2 regions of the Cytobacillus dafuensis genome follow, and region 2 is predicted to be linked to the other one. Evidence: riboswitches for the same ligand, from Rfam matches in the RefSeq annotation. Region 2 holds a riboswitch; the other holds the start of a gene.
The links. Region 2 has a riboswitch for thiamine pyrophosphate ahead of tenA (thiaminase II). Riboswitches for the same ligand answer to the same signal wherever they lie in the genome.
Positions count from the first base shown of each region.

Region 1 (10,578 bases), 1.1 Mb from region 2:
GCTAATAATTGGAGTTTTTCTATAACCTCTTTTAATAAAAAGTTTATATTAACCTTCTGAAGCTTAAAAACATTCTTATCACTTTCTAATTTGGCGAGGAGAAGCATTTCTGTAATCATTCTTTTCATTCGTGAACACTCACCAATCATAATCTCTAATCCCTTTGTCGCTTTTTCTCCTGTAAATACTTCGTCTCTAATTCCTTCAGCATATCCTTGAATATTCATAATAGGCGTTTTTAATTCATGGGAAGCATTTTGAAGAAACTCTTTCTGGGAATGATGATAAATATCTAATTCTTGTGCAAGTTCATATACACAATCGGCTATAGTTCCTACTTCTCCATTTGCTTTAATCAGGCAAACATCCGAAAACCTTCGTTCCTTTACCTTATTTAGTTCTGTTTGCAATAAGTGTAATGGCTTAATAATTTTTCTTGTAATGAAAAAGCTTAAACATAGCGCAAAAATCAAACCAATCACAAAAATAATGAACATTTTTGTCATAAAGTCATACTGAATCTTTTTTAAGGGGCTAATGGATGATGCAATAATAATTGGTTTAGCCGATGAATCATAATTTTCTATCGTTTCAATTAAATATTTATCGTCCTTTCCAATCCATGAAGACTGACCGCTTTCAACAATTTTTTCAGCATTTTCAGCCAATTCAACTTTCAATTGCTCTTGCTCGTGTTTATCTTTTACGGACGGAATTGACATACTCGAAGGAAAAAATACTACCTCACTGCTTTCAACTGGTTTTGTTTCCATTTCTGGTTGTAAGGTAAGCGCAGCTTCTGCTTGCTCTCTCATTTTCCCCCTTTGATTCTCCTCTAATATTGTTTCAAATAAATTATTCATTAATAAAAACATAATAATGAACAAAAAAATAATCAGAAAGGCAAAAGCAATATTAATTTGATTCAGCAGTTTCATGATTTTTCATCTCCCGGAGCCTATATCCATATCCCCAAACAGTCTCTAATGGTAAACCTGTCATCTTTTTCCTTAATCGCTTAACTAAATCATCTACAGCACGATCACTTCCAAAATAATCCTCGCCCCAAACAAAATGTAATATTTCTTCTCTTGAAAATGGATGTCCATACCTTTTTATTAACAAGTAGAGTAAGTCATACTCTTTTATCGTGACCTCCACTTCCTCACTTCCCCAAAACACTTGTCTTTTTTCTATGATTAATTTTATATCTCCCGCTCTTAAAACCTGTTCTTCTTCATTTACACTTTTTTTCTGATAGTTTTGTAGCATCGTCCAGCGATGCAGCAGCCGCTTTACTCTAGCTATCAGCTCTTTAGGACTAAATGGCTTCGTTAAATAATCGTCACTGCCAATCTCTAATCCAAGAATTCTATCTACTTCTTCATCCTTAGCAGAAATCATAATAATAGGAATCTCTTCCTTTTCTCTTATCTTTCTGCAAAACTCATATCCGTCCATCCCTGGCAGCATAATATCTAGAATCCACAAATCAGGTGACATGACCATTTTTATTTCTAATGCCTCCTCAGCTGAGGCAACACTAATTGTTCGGTAACCTTCTTTTTGCAAATATGCTTCAATTATTTGCCTAATATGAAGCTCATCTTCGACAATTCCAATTAGCATTGACATCGAAAGATACATCCCTTCATCCGATAAAATTATGTTAATTTTAACAGATTTTGCTTAAATCTCAGTGTAATCTATTTCGATTACATACTTTTTCCACAATCAGTCCATTTTTTTGCCAGAGTGAGTTTCTATACTTTTTTATGTAAGTTAAATTATTTTATTGAGGAGTGTGTTCACATGAAAATGAAAAAAATCATTATGTCTGGAGCATTAACTTTAGGCTGTGTTTTACCAATTTCAGCATTGGCTGCAGATAATCAGGATGATTCTGTAAAAGATAAGGATGGAACTGAGTTCATTGAAGCTACTTTATCTATCCCTGCATTACAACTTGAAGAAGGTCAATTAGAGAATGCTAAAAATGATATGGAATCTGGTGAATTAGTTGAATCTACACCAGCTACTATAGTTGAAGAAGCTATTTCGACTGCTAAAGACAAAGAATGATAACGCAGCAATAATTGATTCATTCTGTAAAAAAGGTGCCTGATCCCTAGCGAAATTAAACGTGGGGTCAGGCACCTTAGTCAGATATATTCAATTATATTGTTACCTTATTTAGCATTAACATCAGGTTGATGTAACCCGAAAATATTTCCCTCTGTATCTAAATAATATCCCTGCCACGCCATTCCTGGCAAAGCATATTTTGGCATTGCGACTTTTCCGCCATTCTTAATGATTTTAGCTTCCGATGCATCATAATCTTCCACACCAATTGTGCAAACATAGCCATTTAAAGCTTGATTTGCTTCAGGTGCAGCACTTTGACGCTGCATTAAAGCACCATTGATTCCAGGTTCATTTTCTTCTCCTGTCACAACCCCAAAGTAAGGCATTCCAGCATATTCGCTCCAGTCTTGAAACGTCCAGCCAAATACCTCTCCGTAAAATGTTTTTGCCTGTTCCATATTAGTTACATGAATCTCAAAATGAACGACTCTTCCCATGATTAACCTCCTAATATATTCACATAGATATGTACTGCACACTTGAATGGATATTTTTTATGTTTATTTTTACCTGTGTTGATCGACAAGGATTAGATTACCATCAGGATCCTCAATCATAAAGCTCCCTGGGCCTTCAGTTGCCACATTTGCTTCGTTAATAAAGTTAATTCCTTTTTCTCTAAGTTCCTCCTGTAATACCCTAACATCCTTAAAAGGATTTACTTCTTCAGCATTACTGTCCCACCCAGGATTAAAAGTTAATATATTCTTTTCAAACATACCTTGAAACAGGCCAATTATACAGTCTTCATTTTTCATGATTAACCAGTTTTGATCGATATTTCCACCAAAAACGTTAAATCCAAGTTTCTCATAAAATGCTTTTGAAGCATGAATATCTTTTACCGTCAAACTAACAGAAAATGCTCCAATACTCATATTTTTTCTCCTTTCACTAGATCATGAGGATGCTTTCACCTTATATCTAAAAAATAACACTTGATTCATTTAAAAATCAATTTCTAGGGTATTTTTTTTCAAAATAGTTAACCGTTTTTTCAATTAACTGCTTTAATATTTCTAAATCTACGTCATCTAGTTTATTTATATAAATACAAGCTTTACCTGATGTATGCTTCCCGAAACTCTCTAGTAATTGTTCTCGTTCTTTTTCTTCCATTGTAAAATATAGACTGATTTTTGCTTTGCGAGGTGAAAAGCCAACAAGTGGTGCATCTCCTTCGTGCCCAGTTTCGTATACATAGTGGTAAGAACCGAACCCAATAATGCTAGGCCCCCACATCTTAGCCTGAAAACCGGTTACTTCAGTAAAGATATCCAACAAATCATATGCATCTTTCCTCTTTTTGACGTTATCAACTTTTTCGATAAATTCAATGACGCTACTATCAGTTTCTTTCGTCTTAGGTTCATACATTATGGCTTTCCTCCTTTCATACTGATTTTTTAAAATTTATTATTACCGCTTACTAATCACTTCTCCACTAGATTTTCATTATTCAAATAAACTATACCGAGTATTAAATAAACTAGCAAGAAAAGGGATTATAGTACTTTCAACTGATATAATCTTCATCATAAAAAATCTCCTTCTCAAGATAATCTTCTTAACACTAGCAAAAAGATTTCATATTTATGCTATACACTCTCTTATTTTTGTTATAATAAAGTGCCTGAAAAAATAAATAGCATTAGAATTGTAGGGGAACCGGTGTTAACGGTTGAGATTGGATCTGTGAGGTCCTGACCCTTTGAACCTGATCTGGTTAAGACCAGCGGAGGAAACATATTCGAGTAAAGAATAGATATGTTTGTTCATGGACGCGCGGGTTCTCATCCGGGTGTTTTTTATTTTTTCTGGAGTTACCACGAATACACTTTGGAGGAAAATGTCATGAAAAGGTTAATTGCAACTATGCTTACTACATCCTTGCTTCTCGCAGGATGTGCCGGAGGAAAGGAATCCGCAGATCCCGCGAAGGAAAAGAAAGAAAAAAATGAGAAGGTAACGGTTGTTCTTGATTGGACACCGAATACAAATCATACCGGTTTATATGTTGCACAGGATAAAGGATACTTTAAAGAAGAAGGCTTGGACGTTGAGATTATTATGCCTGGTGAAGCAGGAGCTGATCAGCTAGTTGCTTCAGGAAAAGCCGATTTTGGCGTAAGCTATCAGGAAAGTGTTACACAAGCACGTGTTCAAGGGGTACCTTTAGTTTCAATTGCAGCAGTTATCCAGCATAATACGTCAGGATTTGCCTCTCCAGTGGAGAAAAATATTACTTCACCAAAGGATTTTGCTGGAAAAACATATGGAGGCTGGGGAGCTCCAGTTGAAAAATCCGTTATTACTTCCTTGATGCAACAGGAAAATGCCAATGTAGAAGATGTTTCCTTTGTGAATATGGGGGATACAGACTTTTTTACAGCGGTAAAACGAGACATTGATTTTGCTTGGATTTATTATGGCTGGACAGGCATTGAAGCAGAACTTCGCGGCGAAAAGATCAATATGGTTTATTTAACCGATTATAGTAAAAAGCTTGATTACTATACACCAGTACTTGTAACAAATGAAAAGAAGCTTCAATCGAATCCGGAACAAGTGAAGAAATTTTTAAAGGCTGTTTCGAAAGGCTATGAATTTGCGATCGACCATCCATTTGAAGCAGCAGATAGTTTATTGAAAGCAGCTCCTGATCTTGATAAAGATCTTGTTAAGAAAAGTCAAGAGTGGTTAGCAACACGTTATCAAGATGATGCTCCAAGATGGGGTGAACAAAAGCTAGAGGTTTGGGAAAACTATGCAAACTGGATGTATGAAAATAAATTATTAGATAGTGAGCTAGATGCTAAAAAAGCCTATACAAACGACTATTTGCCAAAGTAAGGAGACTAGTAAGATGAATAATTCCCTAGTTAGCATTCAAATTATCCCGAAAACAAAAAATGGAGAAGATGTCATTCCATATGTGGATGAAGCGATTAAAATTATTGAAGAATCAGGTGTCAATTATGAAGTTCATCCATTAGAAACAACAATGGAAGGGGAGCTTTCAGAGCTATTTGACATTATAAAAAAAATGAATGAACGTATGATTGAAATCGGCAGCAAAAACGTGATTTCTCAAGTGAAAGTTTTATATCAGCCATCAGGCATAGCCATGAATCAGTTAACGGAGAAGTATCGCTAATGAAGAAGAATCGATTTAAGGGATGGAGATCGGTTTTCGTTCTCCTTCTCTTCTTTTTTATTTGGGAGCTTGCCGTTAAAATAGCCGATATTCCAGAATGGCTGCTTCCTGCTCCTTCAACCATTATGACCGAAGCAATTACAGGCTTTCCAAGCTTTTCAGAACATTTGCTTTCAACGATAAAACTTGGGGTTACTGGGTTTACGATCGGTGTTGGGATTGGGCTTTTCGTTGCTATTCTGCTCTATCTCCTTCCGTTTGTACGTGAAGTTGTATATCCGCTTCTTATTCTTTCACAAAATATTCCCGTCATCGTTCTAGCCCCATTATTAGTCATCTGGTTTGGTTTTGGGATGTTGCCAAAAATCATTGTCATTACACTTGTTTGTTTTTTCCCCGTTACGGTTGCAGCACTTGATGGGTTTAAACAAACATCTCCTGACTTAAAGCATTACATGAAAATGGCTGGAGCGACGAAGAGCCAATTGTTTTGGAAGCTGGAACTTCCACATGCTCTCCCATCCATTTTTTCAGGAATAAAAATCTCTGCCACTTACAGTATTATGGGTGCTGTAATTTCCGAATGGCTTGGGGCTAAATCAGGCATCGGTGTGTACATGACTTTAGCTTCGTCCTCATTCCGAACAGATCGTGTCTTTGTTGCCATCTTTGCAATCATGGCGTTAAGCCTATTATTCTTTGCGGCAATTGTTTTGATTGAACGACTTCTTATCCGCTGGCAGTCAAAAGGAGTAGACTAAAATGAGTGTCTTAACGATACAAGATATTTCGAAAAAATTTGCAGATGTAGATGTCATTAAGCATCTAAATTTACAAGTGAATGAAGGTGAATTTGTTTCCATTCTTGGTCCTTCAGGCAGTGGAAAAAGTACGCTCTTTTCACTAATTGGCGGCATTCTTGCTCCTGATGAAGGGACGATTATACTGCAAGGTGAAAAAATTAATAGCAAAACAGGTGCAGTCAGCTACATGCCACAGTCCCCTAGTTTATTTCCGTGGAGAACAGTCTTACAAAACGTTCTTCTTGGTCAAGAATTAAAAGGAACAAAGGATACAAGTAAAGCATTAGAAATGATTGAGAAAGCCGGGTTAGCTGAATATACCCATTCTTATCCTAATGAGCTCTCTGGCGGCATGAAACAGCGGGTATCCTTTATTCGCGCTTTACTTAGCCCGCAGCCCATCATCTTACTTGATGAGCCGTTTTCAGCGTTAGATGAACTCACAAAACTGGACATGCAAAAATGGCTATTGTCTATCTGGGAAAACAATCGTCGAACGGTTTTATTTGTCACCCATAATCTTGAGGAAGCTTTGTTTTTATCCGATCGGATTGTGATTCTCTCCAACAAGCCTGCAACAATTGCAGCTGAATTTGTCATTCCTTTTCCTAGACCGCGTAAAGAAGAGCTCTTATTAGAGGACGACTTTTTACAATGGAAACGTAAAATCTATTACGAACTAAAATCATTCATGGAGCAATCATCATGAAAAAAATCATTGATGCCCATATTCATCTTGATAAATACGAAAAACAAGATTTAAGCAATATTATTGAAGGTGACCCATCTATAGAAGCACTTATTGCCGTATCTTTTGACTTGAAATCATGTCAAGCTACGCAGGAAATTGCTTCATGCTATCAACAGGTATATCCTGCTTATGGCTATCACCCAGAGCAGCAGCTTCCTCATGAAAAAGAACTTGTCGAGCTTATCAATTGGATGGACCGTCATCAAGACGAAATGATTGCAGTAGGTGAAGTGGGACTCCCCTATTATTTACGTCAAGAACAGGATCTGGAACGAGCTCCTTATCTTGAATTGTTAGAAGAAATGACCGTCAAGTCGAAAATATGGCAAAAACCGCTTGTACTTCACGCTGTTTACGAAGACGCGAAAATGGTTTGTGACCTTCTTGAAAAGCACTCTATTTCAAAAGCACATTTCCATTGGTTTAAGGGAGATGAGCATACGATTGACCGGATGATTCAGAATGGTTACTTCATATCCATCACTCCTGATGTACTCTATGAAAATGAAATTAAGGAGCTTGTCAAAAAGTATCCACTCGAGCAAATCATGGTTGAAACAGACGGCCCTTGGCCATTCGAAGGTCCTTTTACAGGTAGTCAAACCCACCCATATATGATGCATAAATCACTTGTGGAAATTGCTAGATTAAAGCGTGTACCGATTACAGACATTTATCCTCTTGTCCGAAAAAATACAATTGATTTTTATAATCTAAAAGAAAAAGACAAAAAGTGAAAGAGCGAACTGTGAATAGTCACCGTTCGCTCTTTAAAAAGGTATCTGACCTCTAGCGCATTTAGGAACACCTTCTCCTAAACTGTCATTTTCCAACTTGATAATGCCAGCCATTTTTCCTGCTCCTTGTAATCAGGCATTATTTTTCCAACGAGGCGCCAGAAGGATCGATCGTGATTTAGATGCACCATATGGCACATTTCATGTACGACTACGTAGTCTATTACTTTTTGTGGTGCCATTGCCAGCTTCCAATTGAAGGTTAGCTGCAGTTTTGAGTCACAGGTTCCCCACGTTGTTTTACTATCAGAAATACGGATAGAACGAGGTTTCACAGTAAAATTTTTTTGATAGGAGGAGATACTCTTCGTAACTATAGCTTTACACTGCTGATAATAAAATCTTTTTAAAGCTTGTTGTATCTTTTCATCCTCATGCTGCTTCACATAAATATGTAACTGATCTCCTTCAAACAAAACCGTGATATTAAGATCATGATAGATCTGTATAGGATATGCATTTCCTAAATAAAGAAAGCTCTCACTATGATCATAAACCCTCTCCTTTGGGCCAAGCAGTCTATCCTTCATTTCTTTAGTCTTTTGCAGAATCAAATCCCATTTTTCTTCTATTATTTGAACCACTTTTTCATCGGGTGTCCCTTTCGGTGCCTGAACTTCAATATTTCCATAGTGATCGATATTAATGCCTATGGATGTCCGATTTTTGTATTTTATTTCAAAACGAATTGTCTCACCTAAGTAGGTATGTATCATATCATCACCTGTAGTTAAGAATTTCTTGGCATATTTCTCAGTGATCTTTATTAAAGCCACCTTTTCTGTAGTAACTTCTGATGAAACTAGAGTATATTATACTCTAATTTTCTCAAACTTCCATTTAAAAAAGGCACCTAACCCCCAATGTGTTTCCGAATTAGGGGACAGGTGCCTTAGCCAAAAAGATTACTTTTCTCCATTAAGAATGAGATCCATTCTTTGAAGCTTCTCCTGAATGTCTGGGTGAATTTGATTCTCTTCTTCTATAATCAAATCGTCACTATCATTTTCTTTAAACACATCATTGATATTCCTTAACTGATTCATTTGCCCTTCTGTTGGCGTATTTTTAAACATTTGGTTTAGCCATTCAATAGTGCTTCCTAAAGAAACACTAAGCTGCGGATTCAATTCTCTAGTAGTTTCAAACAATCTCTGGGCGTTCCAAAGGTTAAAAAGGATTGGGTCAAAGATCGCAGCACGATCCTGAATGTCCTGTAGATCGTTCTCACTAGCTTCCAAGGCTTTCACAGCTTTCTCTGTAAAAGCCTGTTCCATTAATTCATAAGCATCCTTGAAAAAAGCATAGGAAGCAGGCGGATTATAATGATCATTTATATTTTCTTTTTTATACAAGGTTTCTTTAACAAATCCCTTTGCATTTTGATCGTATACAAATTTGTAAATGGATTTGTCAGAATGCTGCATCTTAAGCATCACAATTCCGGGCTTTTCATCAAAGGTTGTCGTACTAAAATCGATTGACCCCAATTGAACATACTCATCAAAAAGAGGATAGGTTTTCTCACCGTCTTTTACTACTAACAACCATGTCTGCCCATCGTCCCAAGCAAACACACCATTTTCCCCTTTACCAGCGTTCACATATAATTCAATTATTTCATCCTCTCCATCTTGATCGATATCAAGTTTTGTTTGCTTATATAGGGATTGCGGATATTTCTCAATATCTTTTGCGGGAATAACAGAGTTATCGTTGTTCGTCGTTTCCTCAAGGGTTTTCTTTTGTTCCTCCACTGTATTTTTTAGTGCATCATTTTCAGATGAAAGCTGCTCAATTTGCTTTTTTAATTCAGTTATTTCTTTCGTCGGGTCTGCATTTGTTTGATTGGTGCAGCTAGCAAGGATTCCGGCGGCTAATAAAAATACTACACCAGGTAAAAACCTTTTCACTTTCTGTTCCCCCTTTACATTAAAAATAATACCTTTCACCTTATTAATTGGACGAAAATAAAGGAAAGAAGTGTCAAGAATTTCAAATAATCGTCCATAATAGATTTCTGTATATTTTTAATGTTAACATAATTTGATCAAGAATCATGAATGACAGGTAAAAAAGTTTAGCTACTCATTACCAATCACTTTACTTACCTATTGCTCTTACACTAATCAATATGCATAAAAATTAGTGTCTATCTAAAGATATCACTATCAGCAACTCATTTTTTTAAATACCGTTATTCATAAAAAAACTGCATCCCAATTGGGATACAGTTCAATCACAAATTCTTTATGCAATTTTCTTAATATCGATTTTTTTTCCTTCTTTACGCCACTCTTTATATTCAGCTGCTGCTGTGAAAAGTACGTCTGTGGATGAGTTAAGTGCTGTTTCAAAAGAGTCTTGTAGAACACCAATGATAAAGCCTACTCCAACTACCTGCATAGCAACATCAGCTGGGATTCCAAATAAGCTGCACGCTAGAGGAATCAGTAATAAGGATCCACCAGCAACCCCAGAAGCACCACAAGCACATACAGCTGACAATACGCTAAGAATGATAGCTGTAGGAAGATCGACTTGAATCCCAAGAGTATTAACCGCAGCAAGGGTCAAGACAGAAATAGTAACCGCTGCACCACCCATGTTGATGGTTGCCCCTAAGGGAATAGATACGGAATAACTATCCTTATTCAAACCAAGTTCTTTACATAATCTCATATTTACAGGAATATTTGCAGCAGAGCTGCGTGTAAAGAACGCTGTAATACCGCTTTCCTTTATGCACTTAAACACAAGTGGGAATGGGTTTTGTCTAATATACATATACACAATGATTGGATTGACAACCAGCGCCACGAAGAGCATACAACCAATTAATACGATAAGTAATTTCCCATAGCTTAGTAAGGCATCCAATCCATTAGTCGTAATAGACTCAAATACTAGACCCATAATTCC
Region 1 is NZ_CP042593.1:1,310,762-1,321,339, reverse strand. Features, by position in the region: gene FSZ17_RS06345 (sensor histidine kinase) at 1-938, opposite strand, end outside; gene FSZ17_RS06340 (response regulator transcription factor) at 916-1,635, opposite strand; gene FSZ17_RS06335 (hypothetical protein) at 1,813-2,082, shown strand; gene FSZ17_RS06330 (VOC family protein) at 2,190-2,585, opposite strand; gene FSZ17_RS06325 (VOC family protein) at 2,655-3,026, opposite strand; gene FSZ17_RS06320 (DUF1801 domain-containing protein) at 3,103-3,525, opposite strand; TPP riboswitch at 3,800-3,909, shown strand; gene FSZ17_RS06315 (ABC transporter substrate-binding protein) at 4,003-5,001, shown strand; gene FSZ17_RS06310 (MTH1187 family thiamine-binding protein) at 5,015-5,305, shown strand; gene FSZ17_RS06305 (ABC transporter permease) at 5,305-6,066, shown strand; gene FSZ17_RS06300 (ABC transporter ATP-binding protein) at 6,068-6,817, shown strand; gene FSZ17_RS06295 (TatD family hydrolase) at 6,814-7,596, shown strand; gene FSZ17_RS06290 (M48 family metallopeptidase) at 7,674-8,372, opposite strand; gene FSZ17_RS06285 (hypothetical protein) at 8,562-9,569, opposite strand; gene sstT (serine/threonine transporter SstT) at 9,907-10,578, opposite strand, start outside.
Region 1: it holds a riboswitch for thiamine pyrophosphate, as region 2 does, so the genes downstream of both, FSZ17_RS06315 (ABC transporter substrate-binding protein) here and tenA (thiaminase II) in region 2, are expected to answer to the same signal.

Region 2 (10,578 bases):
GATGTTTTCGGAACTTATGAGGTCATGTTAGGCTTAAAGCTGCAAAAGAAGTATGAAAGCAAGTTAAAAGCAAAAATTAATGAGGGATTAAAAGGGGAAGTTAAATACAGTCTACTATTTAGCCAGGCAGATGGCTTATGGGAATTAAATCTTGCCTTGAATGGTGTAGAGGGATTTAATGAAAAATTGTCAATTAATGAAGCTTGTAGATTAATTTATCTTTATCTATTTAAGCTTTTGGAAGCTGTAGAAGAAGACATGCAATAAGAATTATTCCCGATAGTATAACAAACTTTAACAGACCTACGAAAGGTCTGTTTTCTTTTATCTATAGGTTTAATGTGCTTATGATAGATTATTTATTAGCTACGACAATGACAAAAGATAAACTAATCATTCGCCAGAAAAACTCGACGCTCAACAGTAAAGATGCTAAATATAGGACGATATAAGAAAAATGTGATAAAATTTCTGAAAGTGCAATATGCATTATGTAAAATTGTTTTTTCATGACAATTTATTTTTAATTGGAGAGTGTAAATTTTGAAACAATTGATGAAATGGATAGCAGTTGTGTTTACTTTGATTCTAACTTTGAATTTTGGAACAAATGCCAATGCGTCGAATGGGGATAGTAATGAAGAAGGCATTAATGAAAAATTTGGTATGCCTATCGTTGTGTATGGTGAAAAATTATCAGCAAGTCAAAAGGAAGAAGTGCGTAAATTATTAGGGGTAAAGGATACAAGCAAAGTAACGGAGATAACCGTTAACGGAGACGATCTTGTGAAGTATATTAATGGTGACCGTCGTGCAAATATGTATTCATCGGCAAAAATTACAAGAAAAGAAGCAGGAGAAGGACTTGTTGTTCGACAAGTTACACCTGAAAATATTACCGAAGTGACAGATGAAATGTATGCCAATGCACTCCTAACCGCTGGAATTCAGGATGCTGTTGTTGAAGTCGCCTCACCAGTAAAAGTCTCGGGCCATTCTGCCTTAGTCGGAATATATAAAGCATATGATGAAGGAAATGGAGAAGGGCTAAATACTGAGCATACAGAGGTAGCGAATGAGGAGCTTAGCTTGGCAACTCAATTAGCTGAAAAAGAAGGCATGAATCAAGATAAAGTAACCGAACTCTTAACCGAAATCAAGAAGGAAATCGCAGCTCAAGATCCTGCTACAAAGGAAGAAATTGAACAAATCATTAATGAACAATTACAAACGCTTGAAATTAAATTAAGTGATCAAGATCGTCAGCTCCTAATTGATCTATTTGAAAAAATGCGCTCACTAAACATCAACTTTGATAATGTACAATCTCAGCTTGAAGACATTTCAAAAGATATAAAGCAGCGCATTGATGAAGCCGTTGGTGATAAAGGCTTTTTACAAGCTATTGGTGACTTTTTTAAAAATTTATTTGAAAGTATAAAAAGTTTATTCTCATAAGAATTCGGCCCCCATGATACATGGGGTTTTTTTATTGGCCATGTTAAAGCTCAGTGTTGAAATTGCTATTTTGTTATTGATTGGAGCGGAAGGCGCGAGATCCTCGAAAATGCATTCGCATTTTCCTCGTGCGGTTTTTATTCGAGGAAGATTATTCAACGTCCTGCGGGAGAAGCGAGTCAAAGGGAGACCCCGCAGGAGCACTCTTCGACGAGGAGGCTCCCGGACCGCCCGCGATCGCTAAGTCTCTGCAGCGGAAATCAACTGGGAAGTTTAAGTAACCTTTTATATAAGCTCTGGGAATTTAATAGGTATGTATAAGCTATATTGATCCCGATAAGAACGATAAGCTACAATTTGCTTGTTTTCAAACTGTACATCAAGCTGTAGAATATAATCACTTTTAGTTTCTAAATGATAAAATATACCGTCCACTTTCAGATCGTAAAAATAATAAGTTCTGCCTAAAAGCTCTTTCTTCATTACCTTTGTATCGGAATGATTGCGGACGTATTCTGCAATTTGAATAACAGTTGCTGACGAGGTTCCCGTTAATGTATAAAATCTTTCTTTCAATTGTGCAGAGGTGGAACTTATAGCTGATTTTGTTTTATGCACAAGTTTGTCCATAAATTTGTTCATCTTTTTATGCCTCCAATATTTTATCTTTAATATTTTTATTGCCATACATGACATTTATCATGGTTTGAACATGACACGTATGCCTTCAAATGTCTTTTTCAATTCTTTATGATAAAAGAAAAAGTAGAGGAAGGATACCTTTAATATGACCAAAGAAAAGCAACTTCATTTAAGAAAGCAAATGGCGCCATATGAAAAGTCAAACACAAACTCTAGTATCATGCAAATTCTAAACACTATTGTACCCTTTATTATTTTATGGTTTTTAGCATATAAAAGCTTATCCATTTCTTATTTTTTAACAATTGGAATAAGTGTTATTGCTGCTGGTTTATTAGTCCGAATTTTTATCATCTTTCATGACTGTTGCCACTATTCCTTTTTCAAAAACCGAAAAGCAAATAAAATCCTTGGTACGATAACTGGGATTATCACCATTTTCCCGTTTAGCCAATGGCAGCATGAACATTCTGTACACCATGCGACAAGCAGTAATCTTGATAAGCGTGGCGTAGGAGATATATGGATGCTTACAGTTGAAGAATATATTTCTGCTTCTATTTGGAAACGCATTGGTTACCGACTCTACCGAAACCCTATTATCATGTTTGGTCTTGGCCCGATTTATCAATTCGTGATAAAAAATCGATTCAATAGAAAAAATGCCAGAATGAATGAACGGCTAAATACGTATATTACAAATGTTTCAATAGTTGCTTTATATAGCTTGCTTTGCATGACAATAGGATGGGAATCATTTCTTCTAGTGCAAGCTCCAATCTTTTTGATCTCTGGCTCTGCAGGTATATGGCTATTCTACGTTCAGCATACTTTTGAAGATTCATATTTCGAAGAAGATCAAAATTGGGAATATGTAAAAGCTGCTGTAGAAGGGAGCTCATTTTATAAGCTTCCAAAACCGCTGCAATGGATGACTGGAAGCATAGGTTATCACCATGTACACCATTTAAGCCCAAAAGTTCCTAACTATAAGCTAGAAGATGCACATAATAATACGCAGCCATTGCATAATGTGCCAACAATAACATTGAAAACAAGCTTACAATCACTAAAATTCCGACTATGGGACGAACATAATAAACAATTTGTTGCTTATAAAGAAGCTATTACGATCATGAAAAACCGGAAAGAAAAGCAACTTGTATCTAAATTCAATTAATTTACATTTATGAATGGCAAGGCTTAGCGAAAAGAAGCTCCTTGCCATTTTTTAACGCAGATTAACGGGCTGTACCACCCAATGATTGAAGTTTCACTTTATCGCAGATTAACGGGCAGTAAGACCCCCACTTCAATGATTCGAGTAAAACAATGACGAGTAAGTTGGGGTCAACTGCCCGTAAAGGCCCGATAAGTTCAACTAACAATCAGTGGGGGATGAGGAAAACCCCCACTGATTGAAGTTTCACTTTATGATAAAATAGCATTACAGAATGAATGGCAATTTTCAAATTAAAGAGGTACTTATGTTGAAAAAATATATTTCTTTTTTAAAAAGTTCAGGGATAACTCCATACATTTGGAGTGTTATTAGCATTTTGCCTTTCTATTTTATTTTTCAATCTTCTTCTACCATTGATATCATCATCGGAATTATACTTACCATACTTTTTTTTATCACATTACGTCTTGCATTCATTTCAAAAAAATGGCCTGTTTATTTATGGGCGTGTGTCCTAATTAGTATTTCTATAACAATGACGATTCTTTTTCAATTTGTGTATTTCGCCTTTTATATTGCCTACTATAATGGAAATATTAAAAACAGGATTGCTTTTTTTACTATTTATATTATTCATTTAGTATCTACAACCATTTCAATAAACTATAATCTCGTCATCAGGGATGAGCTATTTTTATCGCAATTGCCTTTTATCATTATTATTTGGATAAGTGTAATCCTTCTTCCTTTCAATATATATAATAAGAAAAAGCAGGAGAAGCTCGAAGCTCAGCTGGAATATGCTAATAAGAGAATTGCAGATCTTGTAAAACAAGAGGAACGTCAACGAATTGCAAGGGACCTCCATGATACTCTAGGTCAAAAATTATCACTTATAGGACTAAAAAGTGATTTAGCTCGCAAGCTCGTATATAAAGATCCTGAACATGCACGTAATGAAATGAAGGATGTACAACAAACCGCAAGGACCGCGTTAAATGAAGTACGAAATATGGTTTCGCAAATGCGAGGAATTCGTTTGAAAGAGGAAATCGTTCGTATTAAGCAATTACTAGAAGCTGCACAAATAAATCTAATCTGTCCTGAAGAAATAAAATTAGCAAATGTATCAATCTTTCTGGAAAATATTCTAAGCATGTGTATGAAAGAAGCAGTAACGAATATCGTAAAGCATAGTAAAGCTACAACATGCCTAATAAAAATAGAACAAACATTAAATGAAATTTGTATAACAATACAGGATAATGGAATTGGGATTCAAAATGATTACAGCCAAGCAAAAGGACATGGACTATTAGGGATTAAAGAGCGTCTTGAATTTGTGAACGGCAGTCTTGAAATTACTGTAAAAAACGGCACTACTATCATCATGAAAGTACCAAGCGTCATAAAACAGACAGATAAGGAGGAGATAAAATGATTCGAATTGTTATAGCAGAAGACCAACGAATGATGTTAGGAGCATTAGGTTCTCTGCTTAATCTTGAAGAGGATATGGAAGTAGTTGGACAGGCAAGCACAGGTGAAGAAGCAATTTCACTAGTCAAAAAATATCAGCCTGATATTTGTATTATGGATATCGAAATGCCAGAAAAAACTGGCCTTGAAGCTGCTGAAGAACTTAAAATAACAAACTGCAAAGTAATCATCTTAACAACCTTTGCACGAACTGGTTATTTCCAAAGAGCGTTAAAAGCAGGAGTTAGAGGTTATTTATTAAAGGATAGCCCTAGTGAAGAGTTGGCTAGTTCAATCAGATTTGTCATGTCTGGCAGAAGAATATTCGCTCCGGAATTAATGGATGATGTGTACAGTGAAGAAAACCCATTGACTGAACGAGAAAAAGAAGTACTTGAACTCGTTGCAGATGGGAAAAATACGAAAGAGATCGCCGATGAGTTAAGTATTAAGACTGGCACTGTGAGAAACTATATTTCTCAAATCATGGACAAGCTTGAAGTAAAGAATAGAATTGAAGCCGTTACTCAATCAAAAGAAAAAGGCTGGTTTAAGTAAGCGGTATAAATTGAAACGGAAAACCTTAAGTTCACCTGGAATTATAAATAGAGAAGGAAGAATTGTTATATAATTTAAAAAATATACAAAAACCTCTCGACAAATGCCTATTAATTGTCGGATAATTGTAATTACAATCACGAGATGAAATTATTTGAAAATATTAATTATCCTTTTTATAAGAAATTTTTTTTAGTGATTGGATTAACAATTTAAAGCGACAAAGTATATGAAGGCAGGGAGAAGTAGGATGAACGACTATCAAATTGAAATGAACCTAAGTCAATCAAGAAAACAAAAACCAGCATTTGACAATCTTCAGTTTGGAAGGAACTTCACAGATCATATGTTTATTATGGATTATACGGAAGGAAAAGGCTGGCATGATCCGCGAATTGTTCCTTATCAACCTATTACTTTAGATCCTTCAGCAACAATATTCCATTACGGGCAAACTGTTTTTGAAGGGCTAAAGGCATATCAAACAAAAGATGAGCAAATCCTTCTATTTAGACCTAATAAAAATATGGAAAGATTAAATCGATCAAGCGCTCGCTTGTGTATGCCACAAATTGATGAAGAGCTTGCTCTTTATGGTTTAAAACAATTAATTAATGTTGAAAGAGATTGGGTTCCAAATTTAGAAGGAACATCTCTTTATATTCGTCCTTTCATTATTTCAACAGAAGCACATTTAGGAGTTTCACCTTCATTAACTTATCAATTTATCATTATCTTATGCCCAGTTGGAGCATATTATAAAGAAGGCATTAACCCAGTAAAAATCGCAGTTGAAACGGAATATGTACGTGCGGTTAGAGGCGGAACTGGAAATGCGAAAACGGCAGGTAATTATGCATCTAGCTTAAAAGCTCAGGAAGTTGCGGGCAAATCAGGATATTCACAAGTATTATGGCTAGATGGAAAAGAGAATAAGTATATTGAAGAAGTTGGAAGCATGAACGTATTCTTTAAGATTGATGGAGAAGTTATAACGCCAGAACTTAATGGAAGTATTTTAGATGGAATAACCCGTGATTCAATTATCCTACTATTAAAGCATTGGAATATTCCAGTTAAAGAAAGAAAAATTTCAATTGAAGAAATCTATCAAGCAAGTAAAGAAGGAAAATTAGAAGAAGCTTTCGGAACAGGCACGGCAGCTGTCATTTCACCTATTGGAGAATTATTCTGGAAAGAGAAGCTTCTTGTTAATAACGGAGAAACTGGTTCATTATCAAAAAAATTATATGAGACCTTAACAGGCATACAAAATGGCTCACTAGTCGATCCATTTGGCTGGCGTGTATTAGTATAGAGAGCTGTTCGATACAGCTCTTTTTATATGGAGATTTTTTAAAAAAATTTTTACCTTCCTAATTTTTTTCCTTGCAATAATAATATTTCATGCTATGCTATTTATGAAGTTAATAAGTACACTAGGGGTGTCTGCATAAGACTGAGATGGAACAATCGTTCTTAACCCTTTGAACCTGATCTAGTTTATACTGGCGTAGGGAAGTGGCGTTTGGATAAAATATTCGTATGTTTATTTATCCCCACTCTTACGTTTTTGAGTGGGGATTTTTTGTTTTTTACAAATTCTATAGATTTAATCTACTAGGGGCGCCTTTAATGGCTGAGATAGAACCCTTTGAACCTGATCTAGTTCATACTAGCGTAGGGAAGTAGGTTAATTGAAAGATATATTTACTTCTTTCTTTAACCGCTTTCCAAAATGAAAGCGGTTTTCTTTTTTTTCTTCTGCATTTACTAAAGATGCAGTTTATCGCAGATTAACGGGCAGTAAGACCCCCACTTCAAGGTTGCCAGAGAATTAAAGAAACCTAAGTGGGGGATCAACTGCCCGTAAAGGCCCGATTGGTTCAACTAACCATCAGTGGGGGATGAAAGAAAACCCCCACTGATGGTTAGTTGAACTTTATTCCAGCTAGGCAAAATAAAAAACAATTTTTTCAGGAGGAGAATTAAAATGGAAAATGTTAAAACAAAGAAATTCACTGAAAGGCTATTTGAAAATGTAAAGCCAATATGGGAGAAAAATCATCAGCATCCATTTGTACAAGAACTTGGAAAGGGGACGTTAGATGAAGAAAAATTCATTCATTATATGAAGCAAGACTACGTTTATTTAATTGACTATTCAAAGCTTTTTGCGGTAGGAGTAATGAAAGCTCATGATTTAAATATGATGGGGAGTTTCGCACAAACCCTTCATGAGACACTTCATTTTGAAATGGAATTACATCGCCAATTTGCAGCAGAATTCGGAATTACCCGTGAAGAACTTGAAGCAACAAAACCTACACCTGTCAATTTAGCCTATACAAGATATATGTTAAATGTTGCCCAGAATGGCAGTTTAGCAGAGCTTGTATCCTGTTTACTTCCTTGTGCATGGGATTATTGGGAAATCGGCAAATTACTCAGAAAGCAATATGGAGAACATCTCTCAACAAATCGTTATGCTAAATGGATTGAAACATATGATTCGGAAGCATTTGGAGAAGGTGCAAAATGGTTAATTCAGCTGATGGATGAGCTTGCGGAAGGAAAACCTGAGCGTGAACTTACTATCCTTGAGGAGCACTTTCAAATGGCTTCAAAATATGAATACTTATTTTGGGATATGAACTATTACAAACAAGATTGGCCGATCTAAAAACAAGTTGGTGAAAAGATGACACTCGTGTTAAAAAATGTTTCCTATACATTTAGGAATGAAGCAAATCAAAAAAATAAAGTCATTTCTGATTTAAACTTGGAAGTGAGAAGTGGAGAATTTGTTTCATTAATTGGAAAAAGCGGCACAGGGAAAAGTACGATTTTAAAATTAATTACAGGCCTGCTTAAACAAGATGAAGGAGAAATCCTAATCAATGGAAAAGCAATCACACTTGGGGATGTTGGCTACATGCCACAGCGTGATCTGCTGCTCCCATGGAGAACAATTATAGAGAATATTATGATTGCATCGGAGATTCAAAAGAACTTGCAAATTACGAAAGAAGAAGCGCGAGACTGGCTTGACCGAGTAGGATTACTTGCTTATGAGAATGCGCTTCCGAATCAGTTATCAGGCGGAATGAGGCAGAGGGCGGCATTTTTGCGCGCTCTATTATCGGGAAAGGATTTGTTATTGCTTGATGAACCATTTGGTGCACTAGATGCACTAACAAAAAAAGAAATGCAATCATGGCTATTGTCTATTTGGCAAGAATTAAATAAAACGATTTTATTTATCACACATGATTTAGAGGAAGCATGTTTCTTAAGTGATCGGATTCTTTTATTACATCTGGATAAAACACTTGATGATATTCCTGTAAATCTGTCTCGGCCACGCCACCCTGAAATGCTGCACGAAATGGAGCTTATTACTTTAAGACATAATCTGGAGAAAAGGATTGCCCATGAAACAATTTAAACAATGGCTGCAAACATACAGTCTATTTCTCATTTTTTCCCTAATTATTTTTATTTTACTGGAATATCTCGTTCGATCAGAGCTCATTCCTGCCTTTATCATTCCGGCGCCGACGAGTGTAATAACTTCAATTATAGAAAATTGGAAGCCGTTATTTTTAGAGCATTTGCCCGCAACCTTGCTTGAATTTTTAATTGGTTTTGTCTTAGCAGTTGTTGGTGGAGTGGGATTAGCAGTGGGTATGTTTTTTTCAAAATTAGTAGAAAAAACTCTATATCCTGCGGTCTTAATATCACAGATGATCCCTATCATTGCGCTGTCGCCAATTTTTGTTCTCTGGTTTGGTTATACAATTTGGAGCAAGGTTGCTGTGACTATACTAATTTCTTTTTTTCCAATCGTTGTTGGTACATATGATGGACTTAAATCAAGTGATAAGGAATATATCGAATTATTACGTTCGATGGGGGCAACCCGCTGGCATATCTTCAAAAAACTCAATATTCCAATGGCAATGTCCTCTTTTTTCTCAGGGTTAAAGCTTGCAATTGTATATGCCTTAGTCGGAGCGACAATTGGCGAATGGTTAGGAGCAAGTGAAGGGCTTGGATATTACAGCCGTCGAATGTCAGGTAATCTAAATTCTGAGGGAGTATTTGCAGCAATTACCATACTTACTTTGCTTGGCATACTTTTGTTTGCAATCATTTCTTTTATAGAAAAACGAATTTTAAAATGGAAATATACAGATTAATTCACAGATGGAGTTGGACAAAAAATGAAAAAAATATGGATGAATCGTTTATTGATTGTAGTAATTGCTATCATGCTTGTTGGCTGTTCCGGAAAAACCGAGAGCAACAAAGATGAGAATAAAAAGGAGCTTGAAGATATAAGCATCATGCTTGATTGGTATCCGAATGCGGTTCATTCAGCAATATATGTTGCAAAGGAAAAAGGCTATTTTGAAGATGAAGGCCTAAACGTCAAGATTGAAATGCCTGCTGATACAAATGATCCTTTAAAGCTTGCAGCTACTGGTAAAGTAGATTTAGCGATTAGCTATCAGAACCAGCTATTAGTTTCAAGAGCAGAGGACATTCCTGTAGTCTCCATTGCGACACTTGTACGACATTCACTAGATGCAATTATGTATAAAGAAGAAAGTGGAATTAAATCACCTAAAGATTTAGAAGGAAAAAAAGTCGGCTACCCTTCAGCCTCTGTAAGTGAAGCAGTTGTTGCATCAATGGTGAAAAACGATGGCGGTGACATGAGCAAGGTAAAGATGACAGATGTTGGATGGGATTTAATGCCATCCTTAGCTACAGATAATGTAGATGCACTTATCGGTGCCTATATCAATCATGAGCAAGTACTTTTGAAAAAAGAAGGCTACAATATCGAAACTCTTAGTCTCTCAGATTATGGAGTGCCAGATAATTATGAGTTAGTTCTAGTAACAGGCGAAAAAACATTAGCAAAGAAAAAAGAATCCTTTGAAAAGTTTTGGCGTGCAGTAACAAAAGGCCATGAAACTGTAAAAAAAGATCCTGCAGCTGGACTTCAAATATTACTAGATCACGAAAATGAAAGCTTCCCATTAGATAAAGAAGTCGAAGAAGAAAGCTTACAAGTATTACTGCCATTAATGGAGGATCCAAAAATTCCATTTGGGTATCAGGAAGAAGCCGTATGGCAGGATGTTGCAGATTGGCTGTACGATTCGAAAGTAATTCAAGAAAAAGTTGATCCAAAGGATGCATTTATTAATATTGTTTCAAAGTAATTTTGGGAAATATGGAGGGAG
Region 2 is NZ_CP042593.1:2,418,996-2,429,573, reverse strand. Features, by position in the region: gene FSZ17_RS11520 (hypothetical protein) at 1-267, shown strand, start outside; gene FSZ17_RS11515 (DUF1002 domain-containing protein) at 553-1,458, shown strand; gene FSZ17_RS11510 (hypothetical protein) at 1,744-2,100, opposite strand; gene FSZ17_RS11505 (Delta(5) desaturase DesA) at 2,246-3,280, shown strand; gene FSZ17_RS11500 (sensor histidine kinase) at 3,588-4,724, shown strand; gene FSZ17_RS11495 (response regulator transcription factor) at 4,721-5,320, shown strand; gene FSZ17_RS11490 (branched-chain amino acid aminotransferase) at 5,571-6,638, shown strand; TPP riboswitch at 6,752-6,857, shown strand; TPP riboswitch at 6,933-7,024, shown strand; gene tenA (thiaminase II) at 7,314-8,003, shown strand; gene FSZ17_RS11480 (ABC transporter ATP-binding protein) at 8,022-8,768, shown strand; gene FSZ17_RS11475 (ABC transporter permease) at 8,755-9,522, shown strand; gene FSZ17_RS11470 (ABC transporter substrate-binding protein) at 9,547-10,557, shown strand.